3 linked regions of the Granulicella sibirica genome follow. The protein of the gene in region 1 binds, or shares a complex with, the protein of each later gene. Links are inferred from orthologs where the notes say so. Each region holds a gene or a part of one and is shown in the gene's direction. Other genes may lie near its edges.

Evidence for each region. Proteins that work in one complex are often made in the same cells at the same time.
Region 2: the proteins of nuoI (region 1) and nuoD are in contact, whole or in part, in a crystal structure (PDB 4HEA), measured with the Thermus thermophilus proteins. The link is inferred for Granulicella sibirica from one-to-one orthologs. Residues at the interface, in WP_096411123.1 of Thermus thermophilus: Thr2, Ala5, Leu6, Ser9, Ile12, Thr13, Tyr16, Leu33, Lys34, Pro35, Arg36, Phe37, His38, Leu58, Ala61, Ala62, Cys63, Pro64, Tyr66, Ile99, Phe100, Cys101, Gly102, Leu103, Glu105, Glu106, Ala107, Cys108, Pro109, Gly111; in WP_223903221.1 of Thermus thermophilus: His72, Arg73, Leu76, Gln77, Thr80, Tyr81, Arg84, Thr144, Tyr148, Arg151, Asp158, Glu161, Trp162, Val163, Thr164, Gly165, Gln166, Asn171, Arg174, Lys179, Glu180, Asp181, Leu182, Pro183, Glu184, Glu185, Arg200, Glu203, Leu207, Glu210.
Region 3: the proteins of nuoI (region 1) and nuoH are in contact, whole or in part, in a cryo-EM structure (PDB 6ZJN), measured with the Thermus thermophilus proteins. The link is inferred for Granulicella sibirica from one-to-one orthologs. Residues at the interface, in WP_096411123.1 of Thermus thermophilus: Thr2, Leu3, Lys4, Leu6, Ser9, Thr13, Tyr16, Leu17, Val22, Thr23; in WP_096411122.1 of Thermus thermophilus: Arg41, Phe42, Val44, Arg45, Met46, Thr296, Tyr354.

Annotation. Positions count from the first base shown.
Region 1 is NZ_RDSM01000002.1:65,400-71,448, forward strand. The notes cover bases 1,937-4,876. They hold nuoI (NADH-quinone oxidoreductase subunit NuoI), read left to right. Parts: upstream 1,937-3,123; coding sequence 3,124-3,630; downstream 3,631-4,876. Other genes in these bases: hemC (hydroxymethylbilane synthase), read left to right, coding at 1,937-2,014; GRAN_RS11150 (DUF4188 domain-containing protein), read right to left, coding at 2,023-2,583; GRAN_RS11155 (molybdopterin-binding protein), read right to left, coding at 2,538-3,077; GRAN_RS11165 (HD domain-containing protein), read left to right, coding at 3,771-4,259; GRAN_RS11170 (hypothetical protein), read left to right, coding at 4,466-4,855. Outside these bases: GRAN_RS11140 (ferritin-like domain-containing protein), read right to left, coding at 1-725; more of hemC, read left to right, coding at 1,070-1,936; more of GRAN_RS26660, read right to left, coding at 4,877-5,003; GRAN_RS11175 (DUF5872 domain-containing protein), read left to right, coding at 5,082-5,543; thrC (threonine synthase), read left to right, coding at 5,874-6,049. UniProt on the Escherichia coli protein: NDH-1 shuttles electrons from NADH, via FMN and iron-sulfur (Fe-S) centers, to quinones in the respiratory chain. The immediate electron acceptor for the enzyme in this species is believed to be ubiquinone.
Region 2 is NZ_RDSM01000002.1:902,494-905,604, reverse strand. What follows is about bases 113-3,111. They hold nuoD (NADH dehydrogenase (quinone) subunit D), read left to right. Parts: upstream 113-983; coding sequence 984-2,240; downstream 2,241-3,111. Other genes in these bases: GRAN_RS14695 (NADH-quinone oxidoreductase subunit NuoE family protein), read left to right, coding at 2,660-3,111; GRAN_RS26325 (hypothetical protein), read left to right, coding at 2,524-2,667; GRAN_RS26730 (hypothetical protein), read right to left, coding at 2,389-2,514; GRAN_RS14710 (NADH-quinone oxidoreductase subunit C), read left to right, coding at 487-984; GRAN_RS14715 (NADH-quinone oxidoreductase subunit A), read left to right, coding at 113-486. Outside these bases: more of GRAN_RS14715, read left to right, coding at 79-112.
Region 3 is NZ_RDSM01000002.1:895,817-898,836, reverse strand. Bases 113-3,020 are described here. They hold nuoH (NADH-quinone oxidoreductase subunit NuoH), read left to right. Parts: upstream 113-989; coding sequence 990-2,051; downstream 2,052-3,020. Other genes in these bases: nuoL (NADH-quinone oxidoreductase subunit L), read left to right, coding at 2,964-3,020; nuoK (NADH-quinone oxidoreductase subunit NuoK), read left to right, coding at 2,637-2,939; GRAN_RS14660 (NADH-quinone oxidoreductase subunit J family protein), read left to right, coding at 2,123-2,629; GRAN_RS14670 (molybdopterin-dependent oxidoreductase), read left to right, coding at 113-949. In the rest of the region: more of GRAN_RS14670, read left to right, coding at 1-112. UniProt on the Escherichia coli protein: NDH-1 shuttles electrons from NADH, via FMN and iron-sulfur (Fe-S) centers, to quinones in the respiratory chain. The immediate electron acceptor for the enzyme in this species is believed to be ubiquinone.

The DNA of each region.
Region 1 (6,049 bases):
GTGCTGCGCAACGCAATGATCTGGTTAGCGTAATTGAGGTAGGTGTTATCCCCTCCGATCGACGTAGCCACAATGCGCGAGCGAAGTTCGGCGGCATGGTAAGCCTCTACGGCCATGATGCTTGCCGCTGCTGTCAGCAAAGTGTTGCTGCTGAGCAGGGGAGCGGCTCCGTTGTAAGCCGTGACGCCTACGTCCTCGAAGATGAACGCGCCGATGAGGAAGTTCGTTGGGTTGAGAAACGGGTTGAACATGGGTCCGATGCCGGCGGCCGTAGCCAGGGCGTTGAATGAGTTTGTGAAGTCGAGGTTAGGTCGTCCGACGGGCGTTCCGCTGTTGCCCGAAATTGCCGCTCGGATAAAACGAACGTGGTTCAGCTCCGCCTGTGCGATCTCGTTGGCGTACGCTGCTTGTGCCGCGGTGAAGCCTGGAACAGCAGTTCCGCCAACAACGGTGCCGGAGCCGCCATCGGCGGAGGAGATACCGCTTCCGGTCGCTGCGCGGAGATAGAACTCGGCTTCCAGGTACTCGAGGTTCAGGGCGAAGTTCAGGACGTCGTTATCCGGCAGGTCGAGCGCCGGCGGCGTGGTTGGAGTTGTCGGCGATACGGCGGTACCAGAATCGCTATTGCAGCCAGTAACGATGGCCGCTGCGCCGAGAGCACCGGCGCCAGCAAGAAAGCTGCGTCGCGATGGCCCGGAGTGGAGAAGTTGCTCGATCTTGTTCACTTGAATCGACCTCCGAAATGAAACGGTTAAACGATCTACGAACGAGAAAGAAATCTACGAACGAGAAAGAAATCTGCGAACGAGAAAGAAAGAGCTACGTGCCTTGTCGAAGCCTGGGTAAGGCTTAACTTCTATTACGGCCTGACCGTACTTCTGGATTTGTGAAAATGCGAATCGTTTGTCAGCTTTCGTAGAAGACGAGGAAGAGACGGTTCCTGCGGGGCAACACCACGTAGGATGCGCGAAAAAGGGAAAGTGTAACCAACGTGAATCGAACCGGGCGCTCACTCGTCTTATGTGCGACTTAGCGCCGGATGCCGTCCCTGCCGTATCCTGCTTAAGACATGAAGCCCACACCTATTCGCATCGGCTCCCGAGGATCTCAGCTCGCCCTCTGGCAAGCCAACCACATTTCGTATGCCCTACGCGACGCAGGCTATCAGACCGAGATCGAGATCATCCGCACCACCGGCGACCGCATGCAGCAGCCCGGCTTTGTCCCACCCCCGGGGCTCGACGGCAAAGGCATCTTCATCAAGGAGATCGAAGAAGCGCTCGAAGATGGACGCATCGACCTCGCCGTTCACTCCCTCAAGGATCTGCCCACCCAACTCGAACCTCAGTTCGAAATAGCCGCTATCCCCAAGCGCGCGGACCCACGCGATGTCCTTGTCTGCGAGCAGTTCTGGGCGCTCCACACCCTGCCCGATAACGCCACCGTCGGCACCACGAGCCCACGCCGCCGCGCCCAGCTTCTCGCTCTCCGGCCCGACCTCAATTTCGTAGACGTTCGCGGCAACATCGACACCCGTTTGAAAAAGTTCGCTGACGGCAAGTGCGACGCTCTTGTCCTCGCAGCCGCCGGACTGGACCGCCTCAATCGCGCCGAGTGGGTTCACCAGCGCTTCGATCCCACCGAGGTCTGTCCTGCTCCCGGCCAGGGAGCCCTCGCACTCGAAACACGCTCCGGCTCAACCGAACGCGACCAGTACATCCGTCAGTCGATCTCCTTCTTCAACCATCCACACACTCGCTTCTCTGTCGAAGCCGAACGGTCTGTCCTCGACGTCCTCGGCGGAGGCTGCCAGCTCCCCGTAGGCGTTCTCTGCCAGCCAACCAGCGAAGGCTACAAGATGTACTCCCAGGTCGTCGCCCCCGACGGCGACACCATGATCCAGCTCGAAGCCGAATCCACCCACTCCGCCGACCCCATCGAGTTCGGCCAGCGCGTCGCGGCCCACCTGAAAGAACGTGGAGCCCTCGACCTGCTGGCGGCAACTGCCAACTAGGTTAGGCCCTAGCTATCCTCATCGGATGGGAGACCCATCCGGTCCTTCGCTCCCTGCCGTCGCCCGGTGGCCGCCACCTGTTTGCCGGCCTTCGCCAGACCCCAGAGCGGCATATTCGCATAAACACACTCGTATCGATTCGCCGCAACTTCGTACGTCTCGTGCCAGATCCCGACACTGCCGTCCGAACCGACGCTCCGATTAAACGCCGCCCACGCCGGTAGATGGTGCGCGTTCCGATCCTGTGCATAAGTATGAAGCTGTTCGAAGCTCCGCCAGTACTGCACCATGGCCACGCCACGCCACGTAAACATCGGCTCGGCATACAGGAATCCCATCTCGGGATGGGCGACCAGCTCTCGAATCATCGGTCCCATGGCCCTCGCGACCGGCATCCACTTTCCGAAAGCAAAGAAGCGGTTGATCCGAAAGCCGATGAGAAAAATGACAAAAGGCCCCTCTATCCGAGCTGACGCGCGTCCCGCGAATATCTTTGCCACGTTGTTCCCCAGTCCCGGTAGAGCTACTCCGCCTTCACCAGCGTCAGTGCCGTCAAATTCCTCACCCACCGCTGTGGCTTGCTGTCCTCCGAGCTGACCAGCTTGAAAGCCCCATCGTCGCCCAGCGCTTGCCCGCCCAGCTTCGTCGCCACGAGGACCTGCCCGGCATGCGCCGCCCCGTCGATCTCGATCCCCGAGTACAGCACCCAGTACTTGTCCGTCCCCGCCGCCTTCACATAGCTCCGCAGCAGCGCCTTCCCCAACGAGCCGTCCCCGGCCCCAGCCTTCGCGAGCACCTCCGTCAGCAAAACCCCGGAGTACGTCTCGTCCATGCTGTTGTGCGCGTTATGGACGGTCACCGTCTTCTGCGTCATCGCCTCCAGGTCCGCCGTGGTGAAGGTAACCGTCTTTCCCTCGACCGACACCATCAGTGCCGCGGAAGGCACAGCCTTGGCGTGGGCATGCTCCGCCATCGGAGCCCCGGCCTGCGCTCCGCCGCACACGGGAAACGCACCCAGACTGAAAACAAGAGCCACAAACGGGAGCGCCACGGCACGCGACATGTTCATGCCTTCAGCCTAACCCACACGTCGTCGTATACTCAAAACCATGTCCATGATCCGCGACGCTGCCGCCATCGCCAAGGGAATGTCCATCACCTTCAAGGAGATGTTCCAGCCCACCGAAGTTGAAAACTACCCCGACGGCAAAGGCCCCATGCGCGGCGCCATCTTTCAGGAGCGTTTTCGCGGCAAGCACCAGCTCCAGCGCGACGAAGATGGCCTCGAAAAATGCGTCGCCTGCTTCCTCTGCGCCGCGGCCTGTCCTTCGAACTGCATCTACATCGAAGCCGCCGAGAACACCGAAGAGGTCCGCATCTCTTCCGCCGAGCGCTACGCCAAGGTCTACAACATCGACTACAACCGCTGCATCTTCTGCGGTTACTGTGTCGAGGCCTGCCCCACCGACGCCATCACCCACGGCCATGGCTTCGAGCTCGCCTCGCTCAACGCGACCACCCTGGTCATGCGCAAGGAAGACCTTCTCGTCGGCATCCGCCCCGCGCTTCCGCTCGAGGGCCGCAACGAGCAGGATCTCGCGAACGTGCTCAGCTAAGACTCTTTAGCCAAAGTGAACGCACCCTCCCAGCCTTGGCGGGAAGCCCTTGAGCTCTACGTCCGGGAGAACGCGAAGCCGGCGAAAAGTACGGCCACCAGCCCCGCCTCTATGCACTCACCCAGGTCATCGGGACAGAACTGACCTACGACGATGACGTCGTCTACGCCGCGGCCTGGCTGCATGATATGGGCGTCTTCGTCGGCCACCGCCCGGAGGAGCAGGAAGCCCTCGAACGTTGGGACAGCGTCGCCTACGCGGTTGATCTCGCCCCCAGGGTCCTGATCTCCAACGGCTTTCCCTCCGCGAAGCTTGAAGCCGTCGTCGAGTGCATTCGGCACCACCAGCCCTCGACCGAGCCAAAGTCCCTCGAGAGCACCATCCTCCGCGACGCCGACATCCTCGAGCAGCTCGGAGCCATCGGCATCCTTCGCACCGTAGCCAAGGTCGGCCGCGACACCCGTTTCGTCACCTTTTCGGACGCCGTCGCCTCACTCCAGAAGGCGCTCGACCATCTGCCCCCTCTTCTTCGCCTTGCCTCCGCACGCCGCCTGGCCGAGGAGCGCATTCGCATCCTCCGCGAGTTCCTGCAGGCCGCAGCCACCGAGGGAAGCGGGCGTCTGCACTAGACAACGCCATCTTCCGTTCAAGACTTGTTATGTCGCATATGTAACATTGGATTCCGACAAAAAACAAAATACAAGTTCTGCAAACCCTTTTGTAAACTCTACGGGTACCCTCCGTTTTATTCCGATTCGCGGACGGTCGGGGTCTGTTTCGGCCTCAAACCGCCGCAGGCTGGTGTGCGAAAAATGTTGTCGCAGGAGCAAGGTCTTTGGTACCGGTAACCGGCAGCTCACAACCCGAACAGAAGCAGAGAATCCTCCACATCTGCCGGCGCGAGATGCTCCGGCCTCTTCGCGACCAGATCCTCCGCATCTCCGGCTTCGAGGTCGACTCCACCCTCAGCGCCACGGACGGTCTGTCAATCTTCATGACCAAGCCCTTCGACCTCGTCCTCATCGACGTTGAGGGAGAGGACGGCATCCCTGAAGCTGAGCACCTCTGTTCCGAGGTCAAGACCGCCAGGCACGAGCAACTCGTCGCCTTCGTTTGCAACTGGCGCGTCGCCATCCTCACCGACTGCCCCGACGAGATCCTCCGCACAGAGTTCGACCCCGCCTCGTTCGTCGAAGGCGTCCGCGACATCGTCGTCCGCCACTAGACATCAGCGCCTTTCCTCAGCCCAGCTGGTTGGGTGCCCCATCTTCGCCGATGGTCTCATCGTCGGCTAAGGTGGCAGCGTAAGCGGCCAGGTCGCGGTCCTTGCCCTGGATCGCTATTCCTGTTGCCTTCGCTTCTTTGGTTGTCATTCCCGAACGGAATCTGCGTCTCCTGTTGCCGTTCCTCCTTCCATTCCCTTCGCATCTCACTCGAACGAGGTGCAGGCGATGACCGCAAAGAAGGCCGCAGCAAAGAAAACCGCAGCAAAGAAACCTCCCGCAAAGAAGACCGCCGCCAACTACACCGACCCAGCCCTCCGCGAGAAGATCAAGCAGAAGCTCATGAAGGGCGATAAGGGCGGCAAACCCAATCAATGGAGCGCCCGCAAGGCTCAGCTCGTAGCCTCCGAGTACAAGGCCGAGGGCGGCGAGTACAAGCACGAACGCAGCGAGTCTCAGCAGCACCTCAAGGACTGGGGTGACGAGAAGTGGCACACCACCGACGGAAAGCCGGCCATCCAGGAGAAATCCACCAGCCGTTACCTCCCGGACAAAGCCTGGGACAAGCTCACTCCCGCCGAACAGAAGGCCACCGACGCAAAAAAGAAACGAGCGTCGAAGACCGGCAAGCAATTCGTCCCAAATACAGAAAAAGCGAAAAAAGCCCGTAAATCGGCCACAAAGAAATAGCATCGAAAACGATCGGGCGGAAACCGCACATATGGGTGCGATACCGCCTGTGGGTGAGCTTGCACCCGCGCCCGCATTGGTGCTACAAACGATCTATTCCAGTCTGCTTCGGCAGATTTGAATTTCATGCAGAGTGGTTGAGGGACGAGCCCTGAGACGCCACGACAACCGGACAGCTACTTGGTACCGGTGTCAACTCTCTCCTGGAAACGGGGAACATGAGATTCGGAGCACGCAGTTCCGCATTCAGGACTGCATCCGTTTTCTCCCCTCCCTGAAAACAAGAGAGCGCGTCGAGAGAACGGACCCTCCCCCGCTCAGGGAGATCAAATGGAGTATTCCTGTACCGCGTACGAGTTGAAGTGCAATGAGTGCGGCAAACGCTACGGCAACCGCCCTCTCTCCGGATGCCCCGACTGCCTCGCGCCCCTCGAAATCGCCTATGACCTCGACTCCGCTCGCGGCGAATTCACCCGCGAAGCGATTGAAGCCGGACCAGCAAATAT
Region 2 (3,111 bases), 840 kb from region 1 along the record:
GTTCCGGCACTCCGCAACACCCACAATCCATTGGCTGCTTGACACTTGCCAACCACAGTCCTAGAGTCGAAGATGGCCATGGCGAGTTACCCCTACATCTGGAATTACCTCACCCTCGTGCTTCAGATCATCGTCGCTATCGGCATGGCCGTCGGCATGGTCGCTGCATCGTTCTTCATCGGCAAGCACAAAAACTCACGGACCAAACTCGGACCATATGAGTGCGGAATGGACCCCATCGGCGACGCCCGCGGACGTTTTTCGGTGCGCTTCTACATGGTCGCCATGCTCTTCATCCTGTTCGACGTCGAAGCCGTGTTTATGTTGCCATGGGCGGTCATCTTTCGCCGCCTCCCCGCCATCACGGGTCAGGCGATGTTCGGATTCTGGGAGATGTTCCTCTACATCGCCTTCGTCGCCGTCGGCCTCTTCTACGTATGGAAGAAGGGTGTCCTCAACTGGTCCGACGATAAGGGGGATCTCTAGATGGAAGCCGCACCCGATCCCAACAGGGCTCTAGGAACCGAGGCCGTCTTCGCCGCCTTCCCCGAAAACGCCGCCGTCGTCGCCCTTAAGTCCATCGCGACCGACGCCAAGTTCGAACGCAATGAGTTCACCGTCACGGTTGCCCGCGAGAACATCGTGGCCGCCGCCAAAGCTGTCCAGGCCGCTGGCTATAACTTCTTCGAAGATTGCACCGCTGTCGACTGGTACCCCTCCGAACCGCGCTTCCAGGTCAGCTACCACATCGTGTCGCACTCGCTGAAGCAGCGCATCCGGCTCGCGGTACGGCTCAACGGCGACTCGCCCAGCCTCGACTCCATCACGGATGTCTGGCCCTCCTCCAACTTCTACGAACGCGAAGTGTTCGACCTCTTCGGCATCCACTTCAACGGACACCCGAACCTCAAGCGCATCATGATGCCGGATGACTGGCAGGGACATCCCCTGCGCAAGGACTATCCGGTGGAGGGCTACCGCTAATGGCACCTCTTGCCGCTCCCGACATGATCGACCCGGGCGTAGAAGACGTCGTCGCAGACGCCAAACGCCACCAGGGCCGCCCCGGACCCGCCAGCCAGAACATGGTCATCAACATGGGCCCGCAGCACCCCTCGACGCACGGCGTTCTGCGCCTCGTGCTCGAGATCGATGGCGAGTCTGTCGTCAGCCTGGCTCCCGACATCGGCTATCTGCATACAGGGATCGAAAAGACCTGCGAGGCCAAGTTCTACCAGCAGGTTGTTCCGCTCACTGATCGCATCGACTATCTCTGTCCGATGACGAATAACCTCGCCTACTGCCTCGCGGTTGAAAAGCTCCTCGCCCTCGAAATCCCAGAGCGTGCTCAGTACCTGCGCGTGATGCTCAACGAGCTCACCCGCATCCAGTCGCACCTCGTCTGGCTCGGCACGCACGCCATGGATATCGGCGCGCTCACCGTCTTTCTGTACTGTTGGCGCGAGCGCGAAGACATCATGCGCATCTACGAGAACATCTCGGGCCAGCGCATGATGACCAGCTACTTCCGCATCGGTGGCCTGTCTCTCGAACCGCCCCTCAACTTTTACGATCAGGTCCGCGACTTCCTCAAGATCATGCCGGACCGCATCGACCAGTACGAGAACCTGCTCACCGGCAACCCGATCTGGACCGGGCGCCTCCAGGGCGTCGGCTATCTCTCCCCTGAAGACGCAATCGCCCTCGGCGTCACCGGTCCCCCGCTCCGCGCCTCGGGAGTGGACTGGGATCTTCGTCGCGACATGCCCTACTCGGGCTACGAAAAATTCAAGTTCGACGTGCCGGTCTCGAAGGTGGGCGACGTCTGGGCCCGCTACGTCGTTCGCATCCAGGAGATGCGCGAGTCGCTCAAGATCATCCAGCAGGCGCTCGACGGCATGCCCACAGGACGCATCGTCGCCGACGCCCCAAAGATCATCCTGCCCGACCGCGAGCAGATGAAGACCCAGATGGAATCCCTCATCCATCACTTCAAGATTGTGACGGAAGGCTTTGCTGTTCCAGCCGGAGAGGTCTACCAGGCCGTCGAATCCCCACGCGGCGAGATGGGCTACTACGTCGTCTCGGACGGCACCGCCAAACCGTATCGTGTTCACATGCGCAACCCGTCTTATGCAACGCTTCAGGCTCTTGAAACGATGTGCAAGGGCCGCCTGCTTGCCGACGTCGTTGCCGTCATCGGGTCGATCGACATTGTTCTCGGCGAAATTGACAGATAAAGGGATCGGCCGGCAAAGATTTCGTTTGGTTTCTCGTTTACGTTTTGCTTAAGGGCATGGCTTTGGCCGTGCCACAACCCAGGCAAGAGAGTGGGGCTTCCGCCCTGAGGTAGCGCTGGATAGCAGATTACACACCGAACTCTGGACCTCATGGGCCTCCCTGCTTCGCTCCTACGCAGCCGCCCACGGTCTCAACACCACGCACCACGCTGTAGTCGAAGTCGGCCCGGAAGAGATCACCCTCCGCGTCGGCAGCCACTGGCTCTTGTTTCACCACAGCACCATGCAATACGACGACGGACGCAAACAAGCCTTCGCCCTCACCGAACACGGAACAGTCATCACCGCGGCGGGGCAGGACAAGCATGAAGAAGAGATGGACATCGCCGCCGAGCGGCTGGCACGGGAGATGATGCACAGTGAGTGAAGTCGCCAACACAATATTCACGCCGGAGACGGCCGCCCGCTTCGACCACCTCGTCACCATCTATCCCCTGCGCCGCTCCGCGCTCGTCCCCATGCTGCTCTACGCGCAGGATGAGGTCGGCTACATCTCCGACGCCGTCGTCACCGAGATCGCCCAGCGCATCGGCATCTTCGAGCTCGACGTCCGCAACGTCCTCAGCTACTACTCCATGCTCCGCACCAAGCCTGCCGGCAAGTACAACGTGCAGGTCTGCACCAACATCTCCTGCATGCTGCGCGGTGGCTACGAGCTTCTCGACCACTGTAAGAAGCACCTCGGCATCGGTCACAAGGAAGTCACCGCCGACGGCATGTTCTCGCTCGAAGAAGTCGAATGCATCGGAGCCTGCTGCTGGGCTCCCGCCGTCCAGGTCAACTACGACTTCCACGACGACCTAACACCCGC
Region 3 (3,020 bases), 830 kb from region 1 along the record:
CGGCAACGATCTTCGTGGAGCAGACCTCAAGAAGCTCCTCGCCTTCGGTCTCACCCTGCCGAACCGCAAGTTCGCCCTCCTCTCCGACTACGTCAATTCCCGCGGCGCGGCCGACATGGGCCTCCTGCCCGATATGCTCCCCGGCTATACCCCCGCCTCCGGCGCATCCACCTTCGGCGAGACGACGATCCCCAGCACCCCCGGCCTCGACATGCTCGAAATCTTCGACGCCGCCGCCAAGGGCGATCTCTCCGCTCTCTACGTTGTCGGCGCCAACCCCGTCGCCCGCTACGACATCGACCCCGCCACCCTCAAGAACACCTTCGTCGTCGTGCAGGAGATGTTCCTCACCGAGACAGCGAAGATCGCCGACGTCATCCTTCCCGCCGCCAACCTCTACGAGAAGGCCGGCTCCGTCACCAATAGCTACGGCGATCTCCAGCGCGTCTCGAAGGCTGGCGACCGCGCCGGCGTCCGCACTGACTTCGAGATGATCGTGCGCCTCGCCGACAAAATCGGTGCAAAGGTCAGCGACCTCGTTCCCTTCGGCAAGGGCACGCGAGCCGACATGGGCCAGACCCGTGGAGCCCAGTCCGGTGAGGCCGACCGTCACGCCGTCTGGCTCACCGCCAACAACCTCGAGCCGCGTCTCAGCCCCTTCGACGCGAACGCCATCCTCGACGAGATCCAGCGCCTCGTCCCCGGCTACGACAAGATGCTTCGCCTCCAGCTTCTCTCCGGCAACGACCAGCACCTGTCCCCCGCCGCTCCCGCGCCGCTCGTCCAGATCGACAACCGCCGCGACCTCGTCCTCCCGGCCAAGGACAAGCTCTTCACCTCCGGAACCCTCGGCCGCTACTCGCCCATGCTCGACGACCTGCAACTCAACGACGCACGCCTCGCCGCCCAGAAACTCGTTCACATCGAAGGCCAGACCGCTGCCGACTAAGGCATAACCTTTTGCATTTTTTGAACCAGAGAGAGACCAGTTGAGCCACCTGAGCCCCTTCGTTACGTTCCTCCTCATCAGCATCGTCAAGCTGCTCGTCGTCTTCGTCATCACCCTGACGGCGGTCGCCTACACGGTGCTGCTCGAGCGCAAGGTCATCGGCCGCATGCAGAACCGCTGGGGACCCTCACGCACCGGCCCCTTCGGCCTTCTGCAGCCGCTCGCCGATGGCATCAAGCTCTTCCTCAAGGAAGACATGATGCCCCTCGCCGTCGATCGTCCTCTCTTCCTCGTTGCTCCCATGATCGCCCTCACCTGTGCGATGGTCTCGATCGCCGTTGTTCCCTTCGGAGCCGTCACCCGCGTACAGGGTGTAGATCTCTTCCAGGTCTCCGACCTCAACATCGGCCTTCTCGTCATCCTCGGCATCACCTCCATCGGCGTCTACGGCATCGCCCTCTCGGGCTGGTCCTCGAATAACAAGTTCGCGCTCCTCGGTTCCCTGCGCGCAACATCGCAGATGATCAGCTACGAACTCGCCCTGGGCCTCTCGCTCGTTGGTGTCGTCCTCCGCGCCGGTTCGCTCCGCCTCCGCGACATCGTCGACTCCCAGGCCGCTCACGGCGCGCTCTCGTGGAATATTCTCGGCGGCTTCCAGATCGTTGCCTTCTTCATCTACATCATGAGCGCCTACGCCGAAGCCAACCGCTCCCCCTTCGATCTTCCCGAAGCCGAATCCGAACTCGTCGCCGGATACCACACCGAGTACAGCTCCATGAAGTTCGCCATGTTCTTCATGGCTGAGTACGCCAACATGATCACCATCAGTTGCGTCGCCACGCTCCTGTTCTTCGGCGGCGCTTCCAGCCCCTTCGGCCATCTCTTCGACGGCTTTCTGAACTTGCCCATTCTGAACGCGATCTTCCCCGTCCTCTGGTTCGTCTTCAAGATCTTCTCGTTCTTGTTCCTCTTTATCTGGGTCCGTTCCACCCTCCCACGCTTCCGGTACGACCAGCTCATGGGCTTCGGCTGGAAGTTCCTGATGCCTGTCGCCATGGCCAACATCATCGTCACTTCGCTTGTAATGGCTCTTCACCCCTGACCCTAAAGTCAGCGACCCATTTACAATCAACCCGATACCGATCAGACACAGGGAAGGACCAGGCAGCACCCATGCAACTCGCACTCTTCCTCATCTTCGGCCTGCTTGCGGTAGCCGCCGCGCTGAACCTGCTGTTGCAGCGTCATCCCATCAACAGCGCCCTGTCGCTGGTCGTCGTCATGATGTCGCTTGCCGTCCTCTACTGGTCACTCGGCGCCGAGTTCCTCGCCGCCGCCCAGGTCATCGTCTACTCCGGAGCCATCATGGTCCTGTTCGTCTTCGTCATCATGCTGCTCAATGCGGGTGAAGAAGAGAACACCATCGGCACCAGGGCCTCGACCATCGTCGGCTTCCCCGGAGCCGCAGCCATCTTCTGCCTCCTGAGCTTCGTCTTCCTCTCCGAGAGCAAAGCCCTTGGCAACGCTCAGATCGGCGGCTATCTCTCGAACGCCGTCTCCAACATCTCCGAGATCTCGACCGTCCTCTTCACTCGCCTTCTCCTCCCCTTCGAGGTCACCAGCATCCTCATCCTCGTCGCCATCCTCGGAGCCGTCGTGCTCGCCCGGAAGGAGCAGTAGCCCACACATGGTCCCTATCTCGTGGTACCTCATCCTTGCGGCCATTCTCTTTTCGATCGGCGTCGGCGCCTTCCTCATCAAGCGCAACGTCGTCACCATCTTCATGTCGATCGAGCTCATGCTCAACGCCGTCAACCTGACCTTCGTCGCCTTCGCCCATATGTGGCATCAGGTCCAGGGACAGATCTTCGTCTTCTTCGTCATGGTCGTCGCCGCGGCCGAAGCCGCCGTCGGCCTCGCCATCATCATCTCCATCTTCCGTACGCGGCAGACGCTCAACGTTGACCAGATCAACCTGATGAAAAACTAGGAAGAATTAGGCGCACCCGACTCCATGAATCCGAACTCGCTCTGGCTCATCCCGCTCAGCCCATTCCTCGGCTTCCTCATC